DNA from 2 places in the Oceanobacillus sp. MO10714A genome. Region 2 is predicted to be linked to the other one. Evidence: riboswitches for the same ligand, from Rfam matches in the RefSeq annotation. Region 2 holds a riboswitch; the other holds the start of a gene.
The links. Region 2 has a riboswitch for lysine ahead of SPD53_RS15775 (Na+/H+ antiporter NhaC family protein). Riboswitches for the same ligand answer to the same signal wherever they lie in the genome.

Region 1: it holds a riboswitch for lysine, as region 2 does, so the genes downstream of both, dapA (4-hydroxy-tetrahydrodipicolinate synthase) here and SPD53_RS15775 (Na+/H+ antiporter NhaC family protein) in region 2, are expected to answer to the same signal.

The regions. Positions count from the first base shown of each region.
Region 1 is NZ_JAXHDC010000035.1:4,247-16,667, reverse strand. It holds gene SPD53_RS14735 (SPFH domain-containing protein) at 1-921, shown strand, start outside; gene SPD53_RS14730 (PcsB-like coiled-coil domain-containing protein) at 986-2,239, opposite strand; gene dapA (4-hydroxy-tetrahydrodipicolinate synthase) at 2,610-3,500, opposite strand; lysine riboswitch at 3,595-3,776, opposite strand; gene rocF (arginase) at 4,044-4,946, opposite strand; gene SPD53_RS14715 (ornithine--oxo-acid transaminase) at 5,299-6,498, opposite strand; gene uraA (uracil permease) at 6,794-8,053, opposite strand; gene SPD53_RS14705 (DUF2512 family protein) at 8,399-8,824, shown strand; gene trmB (tRNA (guanosine(46)-N7)-methyltransferase TrmB) at 8,904-9,545, opposite strand; gene SPD53_RS14695 (phosphotransferase family protein) at 9,649-10,464, opposite strand; gene SPD53_RS14690 (NERD domain-containing protein) at 10,770-11,717, opposite strand; gene thpR (RNA 2',3'-cyclic phosphodiesterase) at 11,741-12,292, opposite strand; gene SPD53_RS14680 (pseudouridine synthase) at 12,307-12,421, opposite strand, start outside.
Region 2 is NZ_JAXHDC010000041.1:9,024-21,444, reverse strand. It holds gene SPD53_RS15790 (bifunctional metallophosphatase/5'-nucleotidase) at 115-1,518, shown strand; gene SPD53_RS15785 (YunC family protein) at 1,587-1,895, shown strand; gene yunB (sporulation protein YunB) at 1,954-2,733, shown strand; lysine riboswitch at 2,776-2,951, shown strand; gene SPD53_RS15775 (Na+/H+ antiporter NhaC family protein) at 3,089-4,642, shown strand; gene SPD53_RS15770 (sodium-dependent transporter) at 4,880-6,424, shown strand; gene SPD53_RS15765 (methionine/alanine import family NSS transporter small subunit) at 6,424-6,531, shown strand; gene SPD53_RS15760 (M23 family metallopeptidase) at 6,571-7,533, opposite strand; gene SPD53_RS15755 (YhcN/YlaJ family sporulation lipoprotein) at 7,539-8,084, opposite strand; gene SPD53_RS15750 (YutD family protein) at 8,210-8,485, shown strand; gene SPD53_RS15745 (amidase) at 8,543-9,976, opposite strand; gene SPD53_RS15740 (DUF86 domain-containing protein) at 10,730-11,167, shown strand; gene SPD53_RS15735 (helix-turn-helix transcriptional regulator) at 11,177-11,815, shown strand; gene SPD53_RS15730 (phosphatidylglycerophosphatase A family protein) at 11,929-12,421, opposite strand, start outside.

The DNA of each region.
Region 1 (12,421 bases), on a different contig from region 2:
GAGATTAAAAAAGGCAGTCGCCTGATGATTCAACCTGGTCAAGATGCAATTTTCTTTAGTAATGGAAAGATTGAAGGGATTTTTGAAGAGGATGGGGAGTATAATATTGAATCGGAAATCATTCCCTTCTTATCAACTTTAAAAGGATTTAAATTTGGCTTTAACTCCGGCCTGCGTGTCGAAGTCCTATTTGTTAACACGAAGCAATTCACGGTGAAATGGGGAACGAAAAACGCAATCAACATCCCTTCACCCTCCCCCGCTTTACCGGGTGGAATTCCAATTCGGGCGAACGGGACATTTAATTTTAAAGTAAATGATTATGTGAGATTAATCGAAAATGTAGCAGGTGTGAAAAAGAAATATCTCGTGGAAGATGTAAAAATCCGGATTACTACCGTGCTGGATCAACTCTTAATGAAATGGATTGCGCGCGAAGGGAAGGATATGTTTAATCTGCAAGCAAATTCATTTGAAATCTCGCGTGGCATCCAGGAAGACCTTGATATGGAAATCTATGATTTAGGGCTTTCCATCACTGGATTTAATGTAAACAGCTTTAACTATCCGAAAGAAATTCAGGATATGATTACGAAAGCTGCTTCCCAGGGTATGGTTGGTGACGTTGCAAAATATCAACAACTTGAAATGACGGACGGTATAGCCTCAGGTAAAGTAAAAAGTGGCGGAACCGCATCTGACATGGCCGGGATGATGATGGGCATGAACGTTGCAAGTGAAATGATGAAAAACATGAAACAAATGAATCAACCGGACCAAAATCAACAACAGCAGCAACAAAATCAGCCAGCGACGAATAACCAGTCAACTGGCAATTCAAGCAAGCCCAACTTCTGTCCAAATTGCGGGCAGAAAACAGATGGAGCAAACTTTTGCTCGAACTGTGGTCTAAAATTGTAATCGAGAAAAGGTCGGCATATCGAATGCCGACCTTTTCTTTGTATTTATATTGGAGCCTTTATTCTTACTGAATCGTTACTTTCACCGTGCGTACGCCCCAGTTTGTTGCTTGCTTTTGCGTTGGGACGAACACATCTATTTTATTTCCACGAATTGCGCTTCCTGTATCTCCTGCAATCGCATGTCCGTATCCTTCCACATGAACGATACTTCCAAGTGGAATAACACTAGGGTCAACTGCGATTACCTTCGCATTTGGATTCGCCTTTAAATCGATTCCTGTACTTGTTACACCAGAACAGCCGTTACAGTCTGCTGTATAAGCGGTAGATGTAACTGTGAATGACTTATTATCAGGTTCGCTTGGCTTTGGTGTAGGTTTCGATTCCGGTTTATTTACAGCCGGTTCTTCCTTTTTCACCTGAACCGGTTTGCTTTCTTTCTGTTCCTCTTTCTTCTCTACTGTTTTCGTTTTAACCACTGCAGCTTGGGCTTGTTCTTCCTGTTTCGCTTTCTCAGCAGCTGCTCGTTTAATCTCTTCTTGGCGCTCACGTTCTGCTGCTTCTGCTGCAGCAATTTCTTTTTTCACTGTATCTTCCATTGTTTTTAAACGTGTATCTTCCCCTTCTAATTGCTCGACATAAGCAACTAGTTCCTCACGCTTATCATTTAAAGACGCTTTAACCGTCTCTTGTTGCTGCTTTTCCTGTTCAATCTGTGCACGTTCCGCTTCTTGCGCTTCATGCATTTGGTCTAAATCATTCAGCTTCTCAAGTGTTGAGTGCTGATGCGCTTCGACAAGTTCCATATCATCTTCAAGCTGTTCCATCAACATCGCATCTGAATCCATTACTTGATTGACAGCAGTTACGCGGCTAATGAAGTCTCCAAAGCTCTGAGAGTCAAAGATCACTTCAATATAATTAATTAGCCCGCCTGATTTCTGGTAGGATGATGCTCTTGTTTTCAACAAGTCAAAGCGTTCTTCAATACTTGCATTTAATCGATCGATTTCTGCTTGGAGGGTGTGAATCTCTTCTTTCGTAGTTTCAATCTCATATGTAATTTCCTCCACTTTTGCCTCTTTCTCTTGAAGAAGGTCTTCTAACCGATTGACTTCCTCGTTCAATGCTTTCATATCGTCATAAAGTTCATTGATTTTCTGTTCCCCAGCTGATAAGTTGTTCTGGATTTCTTTTCTTTCTTGTTGGATCTCCTCTAAATCACCCTTGCCACTAGCATGGACTTGTAAATGAAAGGTGCCTTGGATAAATAATAGAGAAGCTATCAAGGTGACGATTGTTAGCTTTTTCCTCAACCTTTTTCCCCCATTTCCATAGATTTCTAATTCGCAATCTATGGTTGCAGTATAACATCCAATCGTAACAAAAAGATTATGCTTAGATTACAATTAGATTTCAGGAGAAGTTTACATTGAAACAAAGGGGGAAGTACCCTTGCAGATGTTAATAACGCGATTCATTTCGCGGGCGCCTGGGACTGCGATTACTCGTACCACCGAAGAGTGTTTACACTAGCAAAACCAGCAGTCGCAGCAATGTACAAACTGTGACTCCGAGGCTAGTGCTAACAATTATAGTTATCCTCAGCATCTTCACTTAATAATTCTTTAACCGAGTTAAAAAGCTAAGGAAAAATAAATTCTCCTTAGCTTTAACATATTTCTATTAATTTTCTACAGTATTTGCTTGGAAGTTTGCTAGGGTTTGCGTGAGATTTGCTTTTTCTTCATCTGGTAATGGGATGAGTGGTAAGCGAACACTTCCAACGGGTACGTTGATTTCATTTAATGCTTCTTTTACCGGTGATGGGCTTGGAGCCTGGAATAAGGCTTTTACAACCGGCACGATGCGACGGTGGATTCCAGCAGCTTCTGTAACGTTACCATCAAGGAAGTTTTGGACCATCGCTCGCATATCTTTCCCAATCACATGAGCTGCGACCGATACAACGCCCGTTCCACCAACAGATAGAATTGGTAACGTCATGCCGTCATCCCCGCTATATACACTGAAGTCATCTCCAGTTTCTTCAATGATCTGAGATACTGCATCAAGATCTCCGCTCGCTTCTTTTACAGAGACGATGTTATCAACTTGGGACAAGCGGATAATCGTTTCAGGAGTCATGTTGACAGAAGATCTTCCTGGAATATTGTAAAGCATGACTGGTAAAGATGTGGACGCTGCAATTTGGCTGAAATGTTGATATAATCCCTCTTGAGAAGGTTTATTATAATAAGGTACGACAAGCATAATTCCATCGACGCCAATCGATTCAACTTCTCTTGTCAGTTCAATGGAGGCTCTTGTATTATTCGTGCCTGTTCCGGCAAGTACCGGTACTCTGCCATTTACTTCTTTCACTACATATTTAAATAGTTTAACCTTTTCTCTCGTCGTTAATGTCGGTGATTCACCGGTTGTCCCGGCCACAACTAAACCATCAGTTCCTGTATCGAGTAAATGTTCAATTAGCTTCGACGTTCTACCATAATCTACTTCTCCGTGTTCATCAAAAGGTGTCACCATTGCTGTTAGTAATCTACCAAAATACATTTATTTCACATCCCTTTCTTTTTTACCATCAATAAAAGCAAAAAAGCAATAACGGTTTGGGCCGCTATTGCTTTTCGAACGATGGATTGTTCTTTCGCTTGATAGCTCCCCATATAGTTGCCTATATGACAGATCTATACCTATTCGATACAGACCCAGCATCCGGAATTAATGAGCTTCCTTCTGCTTCGGCAATTCCCCCTTTCCATATGGTTCACTGGGTCTCATTCACCCTCCACATATGTACTAATGGTCACTGCAACCTCTATCCTTACTTTATCGTTTATAAAATAAGAGATATTTAATTGTTTTCACTACTATAACAAAGACTGTAAGAAATAACAAGTAACAGCAGCTCTTTACTACTATATTTATGTTATTTGCACCCTAACCGTGCATCTTTTACACAAGGAAACATCATTTAGTTATTTTTTCCTCACCAAATGTTCGTTAAATTAATCAAGCGCTTATTGACTGTTGAATCTCCGACCTGGGATTTACGAGTATTCTGATGTTACAATGGGAATCTTACAGCCAGTCACTCTAGGATAGGATTCGTTCACCAAATAACGATCCAATTAAGTCGACTGCTAATGTCCCCGTTTTATTTCGCTCATCAAGAATTGGATTGACCTCTACAAATTCAGCTGATGTAATTTTACCAGTTTCCGCAAGCATCTCCATTGCAAGATGTGCCTCACGGAACGTTACCCCGCCTGGAACTGGAGTGCCGACACCCGGTGCGTCCAAGGGATCTATTGCATCGAGGTCAAAGGAAAGATGCACCCCGTCTACCCCCTGCTCTTCGAAGTATTGATTCGTATCTTCAATAATCTGAGGCATGCCGATTCGATCAATTTCATGCATCGTGTACACGTTGATTCCTTTTTCTTTAATAAAATCTTTTTCACCAGGATCTAGGTCACGCGCACCGATGATAATAACATTTTCTGGTTTTACTTTTGGAGAATATCCACCAATTTCAGTGAGCCTTTCTTCGCCATAGCCTAACGATGCCGCAAGCGGCATACCATGGATATTTCCGGATGGAGACGTCTCAGGAGTATTCAGATCCCCGTGGGCGTCATACCATATAAGGCCAAGATTTTTATAAGATTTAGCTACCCCTGCTAATGTACCAATAGCCATACTATGGTCACCGCCTAAAATAAGCGGAAAAGAATCTTTTTGAATTACTTCTTCAATCTGGATCATTAACTGTTCACTTGCTTTATAAACCGCTTCCAAGTTTCTGATTCCAGTTTTCGGATCTGTCTTTAGTTTATCTCTACCAATCTGGATATCTCCTAAATCTTTAACGGTGTATCCCCTATTCTCAAGCCTTTCTATGATACCGGCATAGCGAATTGCACTGGGGCCCATATCGACTCCACGCCGTAATTGTCCAAGATCGATCGGCATTCCGATAATTGATATATTTCTCATGTGAAAAACCTCCAGTTGCCTTTTAAATATGTAATAACGAATCTCGTGTACCTATATATATATATTTTTATATATATTTTCAAAATATAAGAAACTATAAATAAAAATGCTGCGATAACTTAGGTATCCGGGGCTAGCCACGTCCGGCTCCAGCGTCCAGCAACTATCAAACTTCACACTCCTCCAATCGATAAGTCAACATCAACTCACTATCGTTCGTTGTGTTTCCTTTATCTCATTCCGGAGTGCTCCAGTTTGTACGTTGCTAAACGGGCGCTTCCGCCTTTGTTCAAATATAACTGGAACATAACCAGTCACACATTCGTTATGTTCCAGCCTAGTGAAAATTTCTCTATTTACTTAATACGTTATGAATGCGTTCTAGTGCCCAGTCTAGGTTTTCTTTGGTGATTATTAATGGCGGTGCGAAACGAATTGTATTCTCGTGGGTCTCTTTACAGAGAATTCCCTCTTCTTTCAGTGTCTCACAGAATCCCCGGACAGGGTGGTTAAACTCGACACCGATAAAGAGTCCTCGCGCCCGCACTTCCACTAAATCTGGATTATCGATTTTTCGTAATTCTTCAGCGAAATATTTACCAAGCTGAAGAGATTTCGTTACAAGATCCTCTTCCTCGATGACATCAATCGAAGCGATAGAAACCGCACAAGCAAGTGGATTACCACCAAATGTGGAACCGTGGGAACCAGGCGTAAATACATCCATGATTTCTTTGTTCGCAGCAATCGCAGAGACCGGCATAACACCACCGCCAAGCGCTTTACCCATGACATAAATATCCGGTTCTACACCTTCCCATTCACAGGCAAACATCTTCCCTGTCCGGGCTAAACCAGTTTGTACTTCATCAGCTATAAACAATACATTATTCTCATCACAGATCTTACGGATTTCATGTAAATAACCTTCTGGTGGTATAATAATCCCTGCTTCCCCTTGGATAGGTTCAACGATAATCGCTGCTGTGTTTGGGGTAATTGCTTTGCGAATAGCTTCCACTTCACCAAAAGCAACCTTTATAATCCCTGGTACAAATGGTCCAAAGTTTTTTGTTGCTGTTTCATCATTAGACAAAGAAATGGAATTGATCGAACGGCCATGGAAGTTACCCCTTGCAGCAATAATTTCTGCCTGATTATCCTGCACACCTTTTACTTCATAGGCCCAGCGCCGTGCAGCTTTGATTGCTGTCTCAACGGCTTCCACCCCAGTATTCATCGGTAAAACTTTATCTTTGCCGGTTAATTTCGCAATTCGTTCCGTCAACCTACCAAGAATATCATTATGAAATGCTCTAGAAGTCAGTGTTACTCGATCTGCCTGATCTTTTAATGCTTGAATAATTTTTGGGTGGCGGTGCCCTTGGTTCAGAGCGGAATATGCACTCAACATATCCAAATACTCATTACCTTCCGGGTCTTTCACCCATACCCCTTCCGCTTCAGAAATCACAATTGGGAGTGGATGGTAGTTATTTGCACCATACTGCTCCGTTTGTGAAATAATATCATCCGTTGTTTTTATCGTCATAACCCTTTTCCCCCTTATGTACTTTCATACTTCATTTAAAATATTGATTTGTTTGATTATAACATAAAACGAAACTTCAGTGGAATTTTTCGACTAAAATCTACTTTTACTGACATTGCGACAAGCACCGCGTTTTCAGTCGTGCTCTATTCCATAACTCTACGGACGATTCATCTTGATAGATCGTCTAGCTTCAGCTTTTGATATAGAAAAAGAAGTCAGAACATAATAATTCTGACTTCCTAAAGCGAAACTTCATTCAGTGGGGGGATTACAGACCGTTAATCCATAAACCTTATTCATTAGATAATTTTAATACATCGAGCAGTCTGAAAAAGATGCTTATGATAATCGCGACGATTGTTGCAAGGCCCATGCCTGTCAATGCAACCGAACCAATATTGATACTTGCACCACTGATCCCAATTCCAAGCACGATACACGTTAAAATGACATTTTGAGAATTATTATAATCAATCTGTGCTTCAACGAGCATTCTTAACCCGCTAACCGCGATGATTCCAAAGAGCAGTAAGGAAATACCGCCCATTACCGGTGTCGGGATGGATGATATTAATGCTGCAAGTTTTCCACAGAATGATAGAATAATTGCAGTAATTGCCGCTCCACCAATTATCCAAGTGGAGTATACTCTTGTTATTGCGAGTACTCCAATATTCTCACCGTACGTTGTGTTTGGGGTGGAACCGAATAAACTCGATATCATTGTTGAAATACCGTTACCTAATAGGGATCGGTCTAAGCCCGGGTCTTTCACTAGGTCTCTCTTCACGATATTCCCTGTCACAACTAAGTGACCAATATGTTCCGGGATTAAAACGAGTGCTGCTGGTAAAATAATTAAAATATCTGCCCAGTTAAACTCGATTTTGTAATATGTCGGCATTTGAATCCAAGCTGCTTCTTTCACCGCTGTATAATCAACAATACCGTATATAGTCGCAATGATATATCCAGTTACGATTCCCAGTAAAATCGGAATGATTTTTAAAAAGCCGCGCATTGTTACCCAGTAGATGATTGTCGCACCAAGTGTAAGTAAAGCAACCGTAATCGCTGTCGTGTCTCTCGATTCGTCTTGAGCAGCGATCAGTCCTGCCATATCCGCAGCTGTTGGCACAAGCTCCAGGCCAATTACTGCAACAATCGCTCCCATTGCAGCCGGTGGAAATATAAAGTCAATCCAAGACGTTCCGGCAAACTTAACGATTAAACCGATAAGGACAAGCACTGCACCTACAACGAAGAATCCACCAAGGGCCGCCCCGTATCCGCCACCTTGTGTCAAGACGACTGTAACCGGCGAGATAAATGCAAAACTTGAACCTAAATAAGCAGGAATCTTTCCTTTTGTAATAAAGATATATAATAACGTTCCAAATCCATTCATTAATAGAATCGTTGCTGGGTCAACTCCGAACAAAATTGGTACAAGCACGGTTGAACCAAACATGGCAAACAAATGCTGTAGGCTTAATGGCAGACTCTGCATAAAGGGTAATCGTTCATCGACGCCAATTTCTTGTTGTTTCATTTTCCTTCTCCTCGTATTTTATTTTTCTAGCGAAAGGTGTTTTTTTAAATTGTTGCATAAAAAAACACCTTGCCTTTATCAGCAAGGTGCAGATTTTTAGCGCATGGATATTTCCACGCCACTATAGTCGCTCTCTTCGAACAACTAAATTCCGCATCACCTTGCCAACCTCACAGGGTTGACTTAAAGGCAACTAATTATTTTCACTACTAATAATTATGACAAATAATGACCTATAAAGTCAAGTACTTTTTTAAAACTCGATTATTCGTGTATAAAAAGCTATAACCAGCTAAATACTAACTTTATATAATCAAGAAGCGAGGGGTTATTAAATTGGTACATATGAAAGCATTGGGCATTAAATGGGTTTACACAGCGATTATCCTGTCATCACTTCTCTCCGTGTTTGGATCAGTTACACTTGGTCATTTAATTATCCTTTCACTCTTGTTGACAGGAGTTGCTTATCTAGCGGACATTCTTATCCTTCCAGCAATTGGCATGCTCGCATCAGCTATCGTTGACTTCGGCATTTCATTTCTCGTCGTTTGGCTATTTTCTGGAATGTATGTTGGCCAAACAACAGCTTTAGTAGCCATTTCGTTGGCGATTGCTTATTTCTTTACATTTTGCGAAGCACTCTTTCATATATATATGAAAGAGCGAATACTACCGAGAAGGGAAGCGACTATTATCCCGTTTCCTGCAATGCGATATCAAACGGAGGCAAGTGAGGAAATTTATCCTGAGAAAGATAAAAAAGATTAATGATATTTATCACAAAATCATTTCATATAAACCGCACATCCCGCTATATACAATAAGAAAGGGGATATGCGGTTTTTACTTATCTTTGAAAAACAGCTTTACAGCGATAAATCGGATGTCCTTTGGCAGAAAACTTTTCTTCATACTCTGTCATGACATTCAATGGATCTTCTTCTGCATGCAAATCAAGATTTACTTCTCCCAGCAACATACCGAATGCGGAGAAGCTGCAGAGGGAATACTCGAATAGTCCACGATTATCGGTTTTAAATAGGAGTTCCCCTTCTTGCTGTAAAATATGTTCATACTGTTTTAAAAATGCCGTATATGTTAATCGACGTTTCTCATGGCGATTTTTCGGCCATGGATCAGAGAAATTCAAATAAATAGTTGAAATTTCATCCTGCGCAAAGTAATCAAGCAAATGATTAGCATCTGCGTGGACGAGCAGTAAGTTGTCCAGTTCTGCCTCCAATGCTTTCTCACCCGCTGTCACGACGACACTCTTTGCAACTTCCATTCCAATAAAATTAATATCGGGATACTGCTTTGCCATCCCGACAAGAAATTGACCTTTTCCTGTTCCTACTTCCAAATGCAAGGGCTGTTTGCTCGCAAATAAGTCCTGCCACCTGCCCTTTTGTTCAGTAGGGTTTTGTATTATTAAATCCTGATGCTCTAATAAAAAATCATCAGCCCATGGTTTATAACGTTGACGCATTTCCTATCCATCCTTACCTATCATGTCTTCTCTATTTATAAATAAAGTGAAACTCATTCAGTGGGGTATTACAGACCGTTAATACGTGATAAAGCAAATGATGTCAGTTCATCATGCTTTCCATAAATTGATTCAGTTCACTTAACGACTCCAACCGTTCCTTTACCTTATCTGCTTCATGTCTTTCACTATGCCAGCTAAGATAATCAAGGGCATTCAACAATAGATACCAGTGCATTCTTTCATACAAATATTCATGCTCGGTGACTCCGTATTTCTCCAGCCATTCGTCCCATTCTTCTTTAGGGATATACCATTTCAAAAGGAAACCGAAATCGATCACCGGGTCGGCAATCATAGCATTATCCCAATCCACTAGAAATATCTCCCCTGACTCAGACATTAATAAATTATTATGATTAAGATCACAATGACAGACGACAAGCTTTTGATTTCGGGTAATCGGTAAAAGCTTCACCAAATAATTTAAAGCAACAGCAACTTCTTCATATTGCTCGAGTAAACCGAGGTGCACTAAACGGCCCTCGATCTCTAGGAGTGATTGATCAGATGTAACTGGTTTCTTTCCTAGGCGCATGAGCATATGCAATAGTTCAGGCGAATGATGAATTTTCTTTAATAATTCCATAATTTGCCCGCTCTTCATATCTTCCTTGGTTAAATCTCTACCTTCGAGCCACTCTTGGGCGGTTATCACATCACCATTTTCCATCCGTTTTGTCCAAATCAACTTAGGAACAATACCGACAGCCGATAACACCGCGAGAAATGGCGAGCTATTCCGTTTAACAAATAATTTGTGATTGTCTTTTGTAGCAATATAGGCGTCCCCTGTTAGGCCGCCAGCTGGAGTGAGAGTCCAGCCTTTTCCTACCGCTTTTTCAAGCCATTCCTTCATGAAGTTTTCCCATCTTTCACTTGTAACATTTGAAATACCATTTTAAAATTAATTGTATCAAATTACAACTATATGTATTATTTCGGAACAATTAACCGGATTCCGTTCTGTCGCTTTTTGATTTCCCGCCTTATAAACTTGTGTCTTGCCGTCCACTTGCGAATAGATTTTTCCGACTCGATTGTTAAGCTTCAAGGAGTTCGATTCCTTTTATCTCTTCTCATAAATCCCAATAAAAACAGTAAAATGTGTTTTTTTGCAATCTGCCGTTCCGAAACTTTGCGGATTTACAATAAGTGTCCATATTATATGTCTTCCGCCTCTTCTATTGCAGCATTTCCACTCCCGTCCTTTTCCCATTCCGGTCGCTTCAATGAGGTGGATTGGCAATATCTTAATAAAGTTTGCGCGGCTTTGATTTGAATATTTTTTAACGGCGATTGAAAGGATCTTTTTTCATTAAACCAATCGATATAATTTGTACTGCCAATAATTTGCGTCTGGTAAGGTTCACTTGCAAAATAAATTGGATTAGTACGTGACAATACGCTCCTTTTAACAGGTAGTGAAATGTCTTTTGTAGCCAATATGCTATTCACTAATTTTTCCGTCCGTTTTAATGAAATGAGCGGATTTAATATCTTTCTGTTTCCCTCTGGGCTCTCTACATGCCATGTCCGCTCTTCGCCTGCCATAAGAACCGCATCTTCTTCCAACTCGACATATTGGATCACTTCTATTTCCACAGGTGTAATTAAAATAATATCACCTTCCACAGGCACTTGCCTAACTGAAAATATTGGATGATACATGACGAGATACGTATCTGGAAGCCGCTGGAGCAAATATTTCAACAAGGGGTCTGAATAATATTTTTTGGCAACGATTGATTGATGAGTCACGGTCGATGTTGCCCATTTCATCTGAAAGTTTAATAGATTATCTAGAAAATCCTGCTTTAATTCCTGCTCGGTTTCAGGAAGAGCTTCCGTTTCACTTGATTGCTCTTCTTGAACCGTTTCTGAGTAAACTGGTTTTCTTAATAATTTATCCTTTAACTTGGTTAAGATAGAATCCGCCGTTTCCTCCGAATATAGTTCTTCTTGTGGGGGCATGTCCCGGTTAGGGCTGTACCAGCGTTCATATAACCGGTCCCAGCTTTCCCGTTTTAGACGGATGTACTGCGTCGGGTACCGAAATGTATCCCATTCATATCTTGTAATGTAGTCTTGAATTTTGATTAACTGTGCCATTAAAAACCACCCTTCCTATCCATTCAAAGTGGAAAAACAGCAGCTTTTTCATAGCTTGGTACGTGTCCTGGATGAATCTTATATAAAGTAAAGGCAGTGACCTCAAATTGATTAATCTGCTGATAACGTAATTTTATCTCGTTTAGCTTACCTTCTGGCAAATCAAATGCTTTTCCCCACTTTTTCCCAAGGGTAAGATGGGGACGATATGCACGTTTCTCTTGCTCAAAGCCTAACGCTTCTGTCGCTTTTACAATCTGCTGTTGTAATTGCCGGAGTTCCTCATTAAGACGGACATCGACAAACAGGACACGCGGACGGTTACTCTTCCCGAATGTACCTAATCCTTCCAATGAAAGCGTAAAGCTACCGGAAAACTGTAACATTTCCAGTTGCTTCACAAGCTTTTCGAGATGGTCTCGATGCACCTCTCCTAAAAAGGAAAGTGTAATATGCAAATCGCGCGTATCTGTCCAGCTTTTATACGGGAAAATCGGCTTTAACTCCTGTTGCCAATCATTATAAAAATTCTTTAAATCATCCGGGATCTCAATTCCAAGAAAATAATGGCTCACTATCTCACCTCATGTTATGCATCCTTCACTTGCTCACAATAAGCCAGTTCCTCTTCATTCAAGCGGCGGTACTCACCCTTTGGAAGGGAGGGGTCAAGAGTTAGTTTGCCCATCCGCAGCCGTTTCAGA
Region 2 (12,421 bases):
AATAAAGAATACATAATGAATATGCAAAATAGTTTGCATCAGGAGGAATCGCTGATATAGTTTCTTATAGGAATCCATTTGATTATGGACGGTTTAGGCTAAGGAGCAATATTTATGAAGGAAAAACTTTATTTTTATTATACAAATGATTTGCATAGTGATTTCAGCCAGTGGCCGCGGACAGCTGGCTATTTAAAGGATATGAAAAAGAATCGTATCGCTCGGGAGGATGCCCATTATTTAGTTGATGTTGGTGACCATATGGACCGTGTTCATCCAATATCGGAGGCTTCGATGGGAAAGGCGAATGTGAAGCTTTTAAACGAGGTCGGTTATGATGTCATCACACTTGGGAACAACGAAGGGATTACACTATCCCATGATGATTTATATCATTTATACGACGGGGCGGAATTTGAAGTTGTCTGTGCGAACTTGAAGCATAAAGAACATAATCCACCTGCATGGCTGCACGATACTCGAATTATCCAGACGGAATCGGGAGTACGGATCGGAATGATCGGGCTTACTGCTCCGTTCAATGCTTTTTACGGGCTACTCGGCTGGTACCTAACTTCCCCCTTTGAAGAGTTGGAAAAACAGCTGGCCTCTTTAAAGAAAGAAGCGGATATTATCATTCTTCTATCCCATTTAGGAATTAGTGAAGATGAAGCGATTGCGCGGAAATTCCCGGATATCGACGTTATTATTGGAGGGCATACTCACCATCTGTTGCGGACCGGTGAATATGTGAACAACAGTCTTCTCACTGCTGCTGGCAAGCATTGTATGTATGTTGGCGAAGTTATCTTAACATATGATCATGATAAAAAGGAGCTCATCCAAAAAGAGGCTTATACAACAGATGTATCAAGCTATCCCGAAGATGAAGATACGAGAGGGCTGCTTACTGAATTGGAAAAAGAAGCTTCTGGAATATTGGGAACAGAAGTTGTTTATCTAGAAGAAGGGTTTCAAGCGGACTGGTTTAGCGATGTGCCGATGATGCAAGATTTGACGGAAACAGTACGGAAATGGACGGATGCTGATGCATCTTTGTTGAATGCTGGACTTCTGCTTGACGGCTTGCCAAAAGGAATGGTCACTTACGGTGATATCCACCGGATTTGTCCGCATCCGATCAACCCAGTTGTCGTGCATTTGAGGGGAGATGAATTGATTGAAGTGATCCGTGCTTCCTTGAAGAAAGATTTCATGGAGATTCAATTGAAAGGATTCGGTTTCCGCGGGAAAGTCATTGGCAGAATGCTTTTTGCTGGGTTATCCATATCTACGACACTACGGGCGAACGGAACGGAAGCAGTGACTGGGGTAACGTTCTGTGATGGTTCAGCTGTGGAAAAGCAGAAAACATATCGCATTGCTACTGCCGATACATTTACTTTCGGTCGCCTTCTCCCTGAAATTGCCAAATCAGAAATGAAACAATATTTCCTACCTGAATTTTTAAGGGATTTATTACTCGATACGTTAAGAAATAAAACACCGCAGCCTTAAGATGCCGATTGTGACAGAGGAGCCTGCTTTTGCATACTTTATTATGTAACTAAAGGAGGCATCCGGAGATGATTACTGTTAATCCAATTGAAATTGAAGGGATGCAGTTCACAGCAGTAAGTGTCGAACTGCCAAAGACGACATTACTCACGGTTTCAAACGAAGTCGGCTATATTATGTGTGCTGCACTGGATGTGGATATTTTCAATGAGATTCCGAAGTTGCGGGAAAGGGAGGTAATTGCAGGGAGAGCGATAGGCGTGCGGACGATTGACCAATTACTCGCTGCTCCACTCGAGAAAATTACGGATGCATCGAAAGAATACGGCTGGAGAGAAGGAATGACGGGAAGGGAGGCTCTTCTTCTTATTTCATAAGTTTAGCACGTCTAACCCCTTGCATCGTTGCATAAGCATGATGTGAGGGGGTTTTTACATGCGGAAGAGACGTATCCCTAGAAAATTTGGCTCACCTCCAGCGCAAATCATATTGATACTTACAGTCATTATCTTTACGATATCGATTCTTGTGAGCATTATGGTTATCGATAAGGGAATTAAGCCAACGTTAATGGAAATTGCAACGGAAAAGACGAATGAATTCGCTACCCGGGCGATTAATCGTGCAGTTAGTTTCACGGAGGACTATAATTTTTCAGATATAGCGAATATTACATATGATAATAATGGAAATGTTGCCGCTTATTCCGTGGATCCAGCAGCTATGAGTGAAATAACTCGGAATGCAACCAATCGGGTAGAGGAATACTTTCACCGTTTAAATCGGGGAGATCCGATCTTCCATGATGATGAAGAGCCTTTCCCGTATGAGGAAGGGGCAACGGATCGTATTAATGATGATCCTACCCTAGTAGAAATCCCTTTAGGGCAAGTTACAGGGAACACCGTTTTAGCCAATCTCGGACCGAAAGTACCGATTAATTTGGAAGTGATTGGCACAGTGCGAACCAATATTACAAGGGAACAGACAGAGTTCGGTATTAACGGGGTATGGATTTCCTTTTATTTGGATGTGGAAGCAGATGTACAAGTCATTATTCCATTCACTTCGGAAGTGACGACAGTAACTGCAGAAATCTATATTGATGGGGGTGCAATACTTGGAGATGTACCTGATTTTTATGGAGGCAATTCCGGTCCATCGATTGCCGTCCCAAGGAATGAAATCGGCCGGGACTTGCAGAATGCGGAATAATCTAGTATAGTAGGTTCAGAATTGAATAGTCGCCTTTTTGATCGGTGAGGTAGAGGTGCGAGTAATATGAGTAGCCAACAGGAGAATGACAACGTTGAATGTTAGTGAAAGGATTGTTTGCCGAAGCGTAATAAGCGTCAACTTATTATTTGCTGGTATGTCTTTGAATAAGGGGCATACTGTCATGCTAATACATTGCATGGAGAACTACTGATCGAAATGGAGGATAACGTATATTGTTAAAGGAACAATGATGGGTTATTTTCTATCATTGTTTTTTTATGTGAATATGTACCTTCCATTCGTTCAACTTGTACTCTATGCTATGAAATTTTTAAAATGGAGGAAAGACGAAATGGTAGGTACTTTTTATTCCCTTATTCCTGCACTTGTAATGCTCGTGCTCGTCATTGTCACGAAACGGATTCTGCTTTCTTTAGGGGCAGGAATTGTTATGGGTGCTTTTTTCATACATGAATTCAACATACTAGATTCCTTGCAGGAAGTATGGCTCGTATTCTATGAAATATTTGTGGTAGATGGTTCCCTTAACGTTGATAATCTATTCTTACTTGCATTCCTGCTCTTATTGGGAATTATGACGGCCTTTCTTCAAGGATCCGGTGGTAGTCGGGCGTTTGGAGAATGGATGTTAAAACATGTAAAGACTCGTACAGGTGCAAAGTTAATGACAGGAGTTCTCGGTGTTATTATTTTTATCGATGATTACTTTGCCAGTTTAGCAGTTGGACAAATTGCCAGGCCGGTAACAGATCGGCACAACATATCCCGTGCGAAATTGGCCTATTTGATTGACTCTACTGCTGCTCCAATGACTGTGCTTTCGCCAATCTCCAGTTGGGGTGCATTTATTATTGGATTGTTAAGCTCCATTTTTGTAGCAAATGGTATCACGGGTATTCAGCCAATGGAAGCTTTCATTAAAATGATTCCAATGAATTTATACGCCTTGTCAGCAATCTTACTTGTGTTCCTTGTTTCTTATTTGAAAATGGATATCGGAAAGATGCGGGTACATGAGAAGCGCGCAATGAAAACAGGTGAATTGATCGATCCAACTAATAGTAAGGTCCCTGGTGACTTAGGTGATACGGTTGAGGCCCATCCAAAAGGAAAAGTCTATCATTTGATTTTACCCATTGTTGTGCTTGTCGTAGCGACTGTATCAATGATGCTAATTACAGGTGCAATCGCAACAGAAGGTAAGGTAACCATCCTTTCTATGTTTGCTAATACTGACGTGAATCTGTCTCTCTTGATTGGGGGAGCAATTGCGGTCTTGCTTGGACTTATTCTACATGTGATGCATGATCCGCCAAAAGCAAACATCGGGAATATTTTTGTCCAAGGAATGAAATCGATGTTGCCTGCGATTTATATACTAATACTCGCATGGATGATAGGATCGATTATTTCATCCCTTGAAACGGGAACATATTTAGCAGAGTTGCTTCATGGAGCAAATGTTAGTTCGATGTACTTACCTGTGTTGTTCTTTATTATTTCCGGTTTAATGGCACTCGCAACCGGTACTTCTTGGGGAACATTTACCATTATGCTTGCTATTGGTGCTGAAGTTGTGATGGTGATTGATCCTGTACTATTACTTCCAACACTTGGAGCTGTACTAGCTGGGTCCGTGTTTGGGGACCATTGTTCACCGATATCTGACACGACCATTCTTTCTGCAACAGGAGCGGGTGCAAATCATATTGATCACGTTTTAACGCAGCTGCCATATGCACTGCTTGCTGCTGGTGTGTCGGCGTTAGGATTCTTGTTGATGGGTGTGTTGGATATGATAGTTCTGCCACTAATCATTACATTAGGATTGATTGTAATTATCGGATTTATCATCCACCGCAATAATACAATGAGAGAAGCCTAATAAAGTGAAACTCATTCAGTGGGGTATTACAGACCGTTAAAAAGCATATCCTTTTTCTATATGAAAAGGGATATGCTTTTTTAATTGAAAATACGTCTAAATAGGAAGGTATCGCAATATCTATAAGAATACATCATGTTTTATAAGAATGGAGGTGGAATACGGATGTAAATGTAAGAATATTATAAAAATGATGTACTAGCACTCATAATCGTAGTGAAAAAGGAGGGTACAAAAATGAAGGCGCGTTCAGAGTGGGGAACAAGGGCTGGTTTTATTTTAGCGGCAGTTGGATCGGCGATTGGTTTGGGGAATATTTGGCGGTTTCCAGCAGTAGCGTATGAAAACGGTGGTGGTGCATTTTTCATCCCGTATTTATTTGCGCTGTTAACAGCTGGGATTCCCATTCTCATTATGGAGTTCACAATGGGGCACCGCTATCGGGGTTCTGCACCGTTAACGTTCAGGAGAATGAATAAGAAAACTGAATTTATCGGTTGGTGGGGCGTGCTTGTTGCATTTATCATTTCGACTTACTACTCTGTCATTATTGCATGGGCAATTTCTTACTCCTATTTCTCATTATCTCTTGCTTGGGGGGATGATACGGGAGGGTTTTTATTCGGTGAGTATTTAAAGCTTGCTGAAAGTCCAGGTCAGATAGGAAGTATGGTTCCAGGTGTACTATTCCCGCTGCTTATTGTTTGGGCGCTTGTCTTGTTCGTGTTGTACCGCGGTGTTAGTAAAGGTATTGAACTAGCCAATCGAATTTTTATTCCAGCACTTGTCGTTGTGTTTCTCATCATTGTAGTACGTGCGGTGACATTGCCTGGAGCGTTAAGTGGATTGGATGCTTTTTTTAGACCTGATTTTAGTCAAATTTTATCCCCTGATGTCTGGATTGCTGCATACGGGCAAATTTTCTTCAGTTTATCCATCGCATTTGCCATAATGATCACTTATTCTAGCTATCTGTCGAGAAAATCAGACATTACAAACAATGCATTTATTGTAGGATTTGGGAACTCTGGATTTGAATTATTAGCCGGGATTGGTGTATTCGGTATTCTTGGATTTATGGCAACACAGGCTGGGGTGTCCATTGATGAAGTTGTTGATGGTGGAGTTGGACTTGCGTTTGTTGCTTTTCCAGCAATTATTAATGAGTTTCCTGCCATGAATGAACTATTTGGACTCCTGTTTTTTATATCTTTGACATTGGCTGGTTTAACCTCACTTTTATCCATTACAGAAACCTATGTTGCAGGAATGGTGGATAAATTCAATGTATCCCGTAAGAAAGCTGTCCTCTTCGGTGGAGGGGTTGCAGCGATTGTTTCCTTGCTCTATGCTTCTCAAGGCGGTTTATTCTTCCTTGATGTTGTTGATTACTTCATTAACCAATTCGGTGTCGCTTTACTTGGATTAGTGGAAGTTGTTCTGATTGCATGGATTTTACGGAAATTGAAAACGTTAAAAGACCATGCAAACCCCATTTCAGACATTCAGCTCGGTTCGTGGTGGACGATTAGTTTAGCAGTTATTACACCAATTGTGATGGGGTATATGATGTTTGGTTTATTCAAGCAAAATCTGCTGAAATTATTTGATAATCCTACCGGGAACTATGAAGGGTATACGGATACGTTTATATTCTTTGGAGGCTGGGTTGTTGCTGCAGCAGCACTGATAATTGGGATACTACTCTCCTTGACGAAATGGAAGGCAAACGTTGAAGTTAACAAAGATGAGAACTATTATGACGACGAGGAGGCAAGATAATGAGTGCTTCAGCAATCATAGTGATGATTATTGGAATTATTATTCTATGGGGAGGATTAGCGGCAAGTATATGGCACGCATTCCGTGATAAAGGAAAAATGAATTAAAACTAAAGAGGTTGGAGAGCAAGCGCTCTTCCAACCTCTTTAGTTTTTCGCCATCTGTTCCCATCTTCTTAAATAAGGATAAGGGTCAAAGGACCATTCTTTATAGCCGTCGTCTTTGTACATGCCGTAATGCAAATGGGGCGGGAATTTACCGGACGTACCTGGTGGGCCATATCCACTTGACCCGACACTGCCAAGAACATCACCCGGCTGTACGACTGTTCCGATTTCAATGGCATCGTTAAAGCCACTCAAATGAGCGTAATAATGATAAATATTATAAATGTCGCGTATCCCTATCCGCCAGCCGCCAAATCGGTTCCAACCCATAATTTCTACAACTCCATATGTTGTGGACTTGATCGGCGTTCCATAGTCTGCGAAAATGTCTGTACCTTCATGAATCCGAAGCCCGCCGTATCCGCGCCTATCTCCCCACGTATTCCGATAACTGTAATTATAATTTATATCCACGGGAAAATCCCGGTCTGTCAAATTGATTTCATTAAATGTTTGGAAAACTTTGGCGGTGTTCATAATTGATTTAACCGTTAAGTCTCGTTCATAAAGCTTCCATAATCCAATTTTAATATCATCCCTTGTAGGACCTTCTTGAAGCAACAACATAGCAAGTGTATAGAGAACATCTTCTTCTTGTTCAGGACTTGCCAAGCCATCGCCGTTTCCATCCAATCCGATACCATTAAATAACTTGATAATATCTGGATTCGAATTTTTCGGATAGTTTCCTATCCCATACCAGCTTTCTTCATCAAATGTAATGGAAATAAGTGGCTCATCTTCAGTAGCCGTTTCCTTATTCCGTTCGTAATTGTCAATGGCAGCGAAATAATACCAAGGTATGTGCGAGATTGCTTCCGTCTTCCGGTATAGGGCCATTCGTTCTGTATGAATTGAAGCTTCCTCCGCCTGAATTACTGACCCACTTAAGCAAAATAGGAAGAAGATAAAGCTATATATCGTGAGCCGTCTGGAGAACAAGCTTATTACCTCCAATCTTGTTCGTCATGATCTGCTTTGATTTCCTCAATAACTCGTTCGATTACTTGGAGATCGTCTTTATTATTCATCTGCTCTCTATGCAGGCTATGGATAACATCCATATGATTAGGTTCATCGGTTGTATATATTTTATAGAAACTTGGAAGGAGTGAACGAGCAGTCTTACCTGCAATCTCTGCGGCTAGATTTGCATCGAGATTATCACGTTTCTCAAAGGCTATGATAACCTCCTTATCTGTAACGAGGGAAGCTGCTTCATTGAAATTGCCGCTTTGGAGGATTGTTCTCGTAATCATATCCGCTAATTGTTCCCGATCAAAGTTGATTTCGTTGTTATCATCTTGTACAGCGAGATCCTCTTTCGTATATCTGACATAGCCCAACTTGGCCCGACGCTCTTCATTCACCGCCTCCCCACGATTATTGGGATTCAGTATTTCCAATTGTTCATTAGTGTTTTCCGTTTGGCCGCAACCACCGAGATAGAGTACGATTCCAAGCAATGCATGGATTAGAATGAATTTCTTCATGGTTTCTCTCCTTAATTCTATTTGTGATTTAGTTTGGTTTAAAGATGGGAAAACATACATGCAAATATTTCACTTCTGATGTGCATATGGTAAACTAATGGAAGGTAAAACAGGGGGTGTAACAAGTGATTGAACTAGGTGGCAAGCATTATGAGTTAGTGAAAAATATAAAAGAGGGTTTTCAGGAAGATGCAATCCGGGATCGGTATGCGGATATATTAGGGAAATATGACTATATTGTCGGTGACTGGGGCTATGAACAGTTACGGATGAAGGGATTTTACCATGATCGGAATGCAAAAGCGCCAATTGATTCCAAGTTCAGCGCTATAGAGGATTATTTATTGGAGCATTGTAATTTTGGATGTGCTTATTTTGTCCTGAAAAAAGTTACAAAATAACAATAAATGGCACGTGAAAAACTCCTTTCTCATACTAAGAAAGGAGTCACTGACGTTTTAATCCAATCTTTTGCACCGTCTATACCCGTGATATTTCTTTTCAATAATGGAACCGAGTCTAAAAATGGCTGCTTCGTTTCCAATAGAACTGATGATTTGAATACTTACAGGCATATCGTTTTCGTCTTTACCGACGGGCAATGTAAGGGATGGGAGACCCCATACATTTGCATAAGCGATATATGGCATATAGTCCAAAAACGTTTTACGAATGGAGAAAATCTCTTTAAATACTTGCCCATGTATTGGAGCAGCAGTATGATAAACAGGAAAAATAAGTAGTCGATTGTTTAAATAATCATTTAACCATTCATCACCACGGAGAATAATATCGTTTATTTCCCGAACTCGTTTTTTCGATGGTTTGAACATTTTCGAACCAAGTATTGCCCAGGATAGATAAGGGTGCATCTTTGTTCTGTTCGTCAATCGTTCTTTTAAATAGGAACGGATGAGAGGTGAACGGTCATTACTGAAAGCCTCCTTCTCGACAGCAGCACTTCCATCGATGGACATAATCTCCTGCCAAAGTTGCGCACTTTCATCAAATAGTGGTGGCGCGCCACGTTTCGTCTGAATTAATTGAATGAGGAAATCCTCTATTCCCCGCATTATATTTTTGGTGCTTTTCGCTAACGGGTAGGTCGTCTGTTCGACTAATATCTCAACTTTGTACTCATTTAGAAAGACTGGTTTCGGATTCGTGCCAGTTAGAATCCTGTTCATCAGTTCCATATCCCTCACAGATTTCCCCATTGGACCGATCCCGAGCATTCTTTGCTGCAATGGATGGGTTGGTTCTGGATAATGACCTTCGACAGTGACTTGGTGCATTCCCGGTTTAAAACCGACGACACCATTGAAATGGGATGGAAAACGGATCGACCCACCGATGTCAGAGGCGATTCCCACTGCAGCTCCACCTGCTGCAAGTAAAGCACCTTCACCGCCACTCGAACCTCCAGCAGTCCGGTTAATATCCCATGGGTTATTCGTCCGTCCATAAAGCTTATTATCGGTTTCCTGGCAATAGGAAAGGGCTGGGGTATTTGTTTTGCCTAAAATAATGGCACCTTCCTTGCGCAGTTTCGTAATCGCTTTCGCATCATCCCGAGAAATTAAATCTTGACGATGTTCAAGGCATCCCGTTGTTTTCATGTTGGTAACATGGAATGCTTCCTTCACACTGATTGGTACTCCAGCAAGCTTTCCGGTTATTCTTCCCCCCATGCTCTTTGTTTCATCAAATTGTTTTGCCTCAGCAATTGCTTTCTCGAAGCGATCTTCTACTAGTGCGTTAATGGGAGGGTTTACTTTTTTGATATGATTGATGTAAGTTGTTACGACCTCTTCACTTGTCCAAGTTCCATTTCTTAACATTTCGGCAAGTGCGGTCGCATCTAAATCCAATATCGCAGTAGATATTTTCATTTCCCCCTCTGTTAAGTATGTATTCCTCCACTTTCAGCAACCAATACCTTTTATCAAACATCAGAAAACCAGCGCCATTACTTTCATTCAGCGTAAGTCCTCAACTCTCTTTCCGGGGTCCGCAGTCCAGACACCTCTCGCTTTCCGCGGGCGGCTGGTGAGCCTCCTCGCGGGCAAGCCCGCTGCGGGGTCTCACCTAGGCCTATCGACGAACAGGAGGTTCTAATGCCGGCATTGGTCACAGGACGTGACCGTACTTAGCCGGCCTCCCGCAGGAGTCTCGAGGTGTCTGGACTGCTCCCAGGGAAGACCGAATTTGGAATACTAATTTCGTTTCAATAGAGCAATATTCGCTAAGATGGAATAATTTCCATTAAGAATAATCTTCCGCACGAGTTCAGTTGCTCGGCGGACGGTGACTCCTACGGGAAAAGCACGAGTCCAGACCTGAGCAGGAAGCGATTTTCTTCCGAGGCAGACTAAATTCGCTCTCGTATGTGGCAACGTCTGACATTAACTTCCTGCGCATCGAGGCTTCGGCTGTGCCTTAGGATGCGCATCCGTCCGCCGGGCAACTGAACGGTAATTAGAACGCCAATAAAATGAATGCGCAAAATACTTTCGCTGAATGAAAGTATTTGGTTGTTAAGGTGTGAAAGTTGAGTGTATTACATTAACTATAGCATTTTCCCTCCAAAATCCCAATTTATATGGTATGATTAAAGGGGAAGATAGATAATGGAGGGGCATAGCATGTATTTTGTCGACCGGAAAAAGATAGAAGAAAACTTAACATATATGGATCATTTACTTAATTTATTAGAAAATGAATCATTTGATTCACCAATCGAAAAACTTGGCAAAGAGCGAATTGTTCATATCTTAATTGAATCTACACTTGATGTTGGGAATATGATGATTGACGGATTTATTATGCGAGATCCGGGAAGTTACGAAGATATTATCGATATCCTTGTCGATGAAAAAGTAATTCCTGCCGAACACGAAGTAGCTTATAAAAATTTTATCTCGCTGAGAAAGAATCTCGTCACGGACTATGTGAATGTGGAAGAAGTGCAGCTGGATGAAACGATTGCTGAGTGTCTTCCGGTGCTTAACGGTTTTAGCTCACATATTCAAGCTTATTTGAAAAATGAACTTGGTGTCGCAAACGCTTTTTTAAAAGAGTAAGCAAAGGTGATGGAGATGAAACAAACGACGAAGGACAGACTCATCGTGATCTTAAAGAGGAATAAGGCAATCACGATGGATGAATTGATGAAGTTTTTCACAATATCGGAACCAGCGGTGCGTAAACATCTTCATGAACTTGAAAACCAGGAGCTTGTTAAGAAGAGCAAGCATAAACAAGAGATTGGCCGTCCTTACTATACGTATGAGTTGACCAATAAAGGACATGGTCAGTTTCCGAACCAATACGAACAATTACCGGTTGAATTATTACAGGATTTGGAAGAACTTCAAGGTCCTGAATCGGTGAAGGCATTGTTATATAAACGGATGGAAAGAGAACAGGGGCAATTGCTTGAGAAGCTAGATGGAAAGAGCTTTGATGAAAAGGCTCATGCCCTTGTTGAGATGCAGAACGATGCTGGCTATATGCTAGAAATTGAGAAAACATCAGATGGGGATTATATATTGACGAACTATAATTGCCCAATTGTTAACATTGCTAAAGAGTATCGTCACGTCTGTTCCAATGAAAAAATAATGTATAATCATGTATTCGATGAAAGTGAAGTAAGGCCAGAAGGATATATCACAACTGGTGCCCATGTATGTAAGTGGGTTATAAAAGCACCAAAAAAAGATGATTGATCGCGCAATCATCTTTTTTACTGCAAAGAAACTAAAAATACGGTGGTTCTAGTGATAGCCACATCCGCTCCGCACGTACTTAGCTTGTAACGGCGCTTGCGCCTTTGATTTTTCTAGTCAATTAAATTTTCGGGGTCGACGGTGGAGTGGGCGAGTCTGCTAGATGCCGCTGCCGCGATTGCACCGACAATGTCATCAAGGAATGTGTTGACGCTGCCAGTTGAATGGTCATTCAGCTTTTTTAAAATACCTGGTTTCTGTTTGTCGATATAGCCGTAGTTTGTAAGCCCGATTGATCCATAAACGTTTACAATCGAAAGGGCAATAATTTCATCAATGCCGTATAAGCTTTCGTCTGTAACGATCGTTTCAAGTAAAGGCTCGTCCAAAAGTTTTTTCTCCGCCAGAACGTCTAATTGAATACCAGTAATGACAGCATTTTGCACTTCTCGTTTGGAGAGGACACGGTTGACATTGAAGCGGCATTCATCCATCGTTAACTTGTTATGATAGCTTGACTGCAAATAATAAACGAGTTCCGCAATATCCTCGATTTTTACCCCACGTTTCTCAAGAAGCTCTCTGGCTTTCTTTTCTAAATCGCTT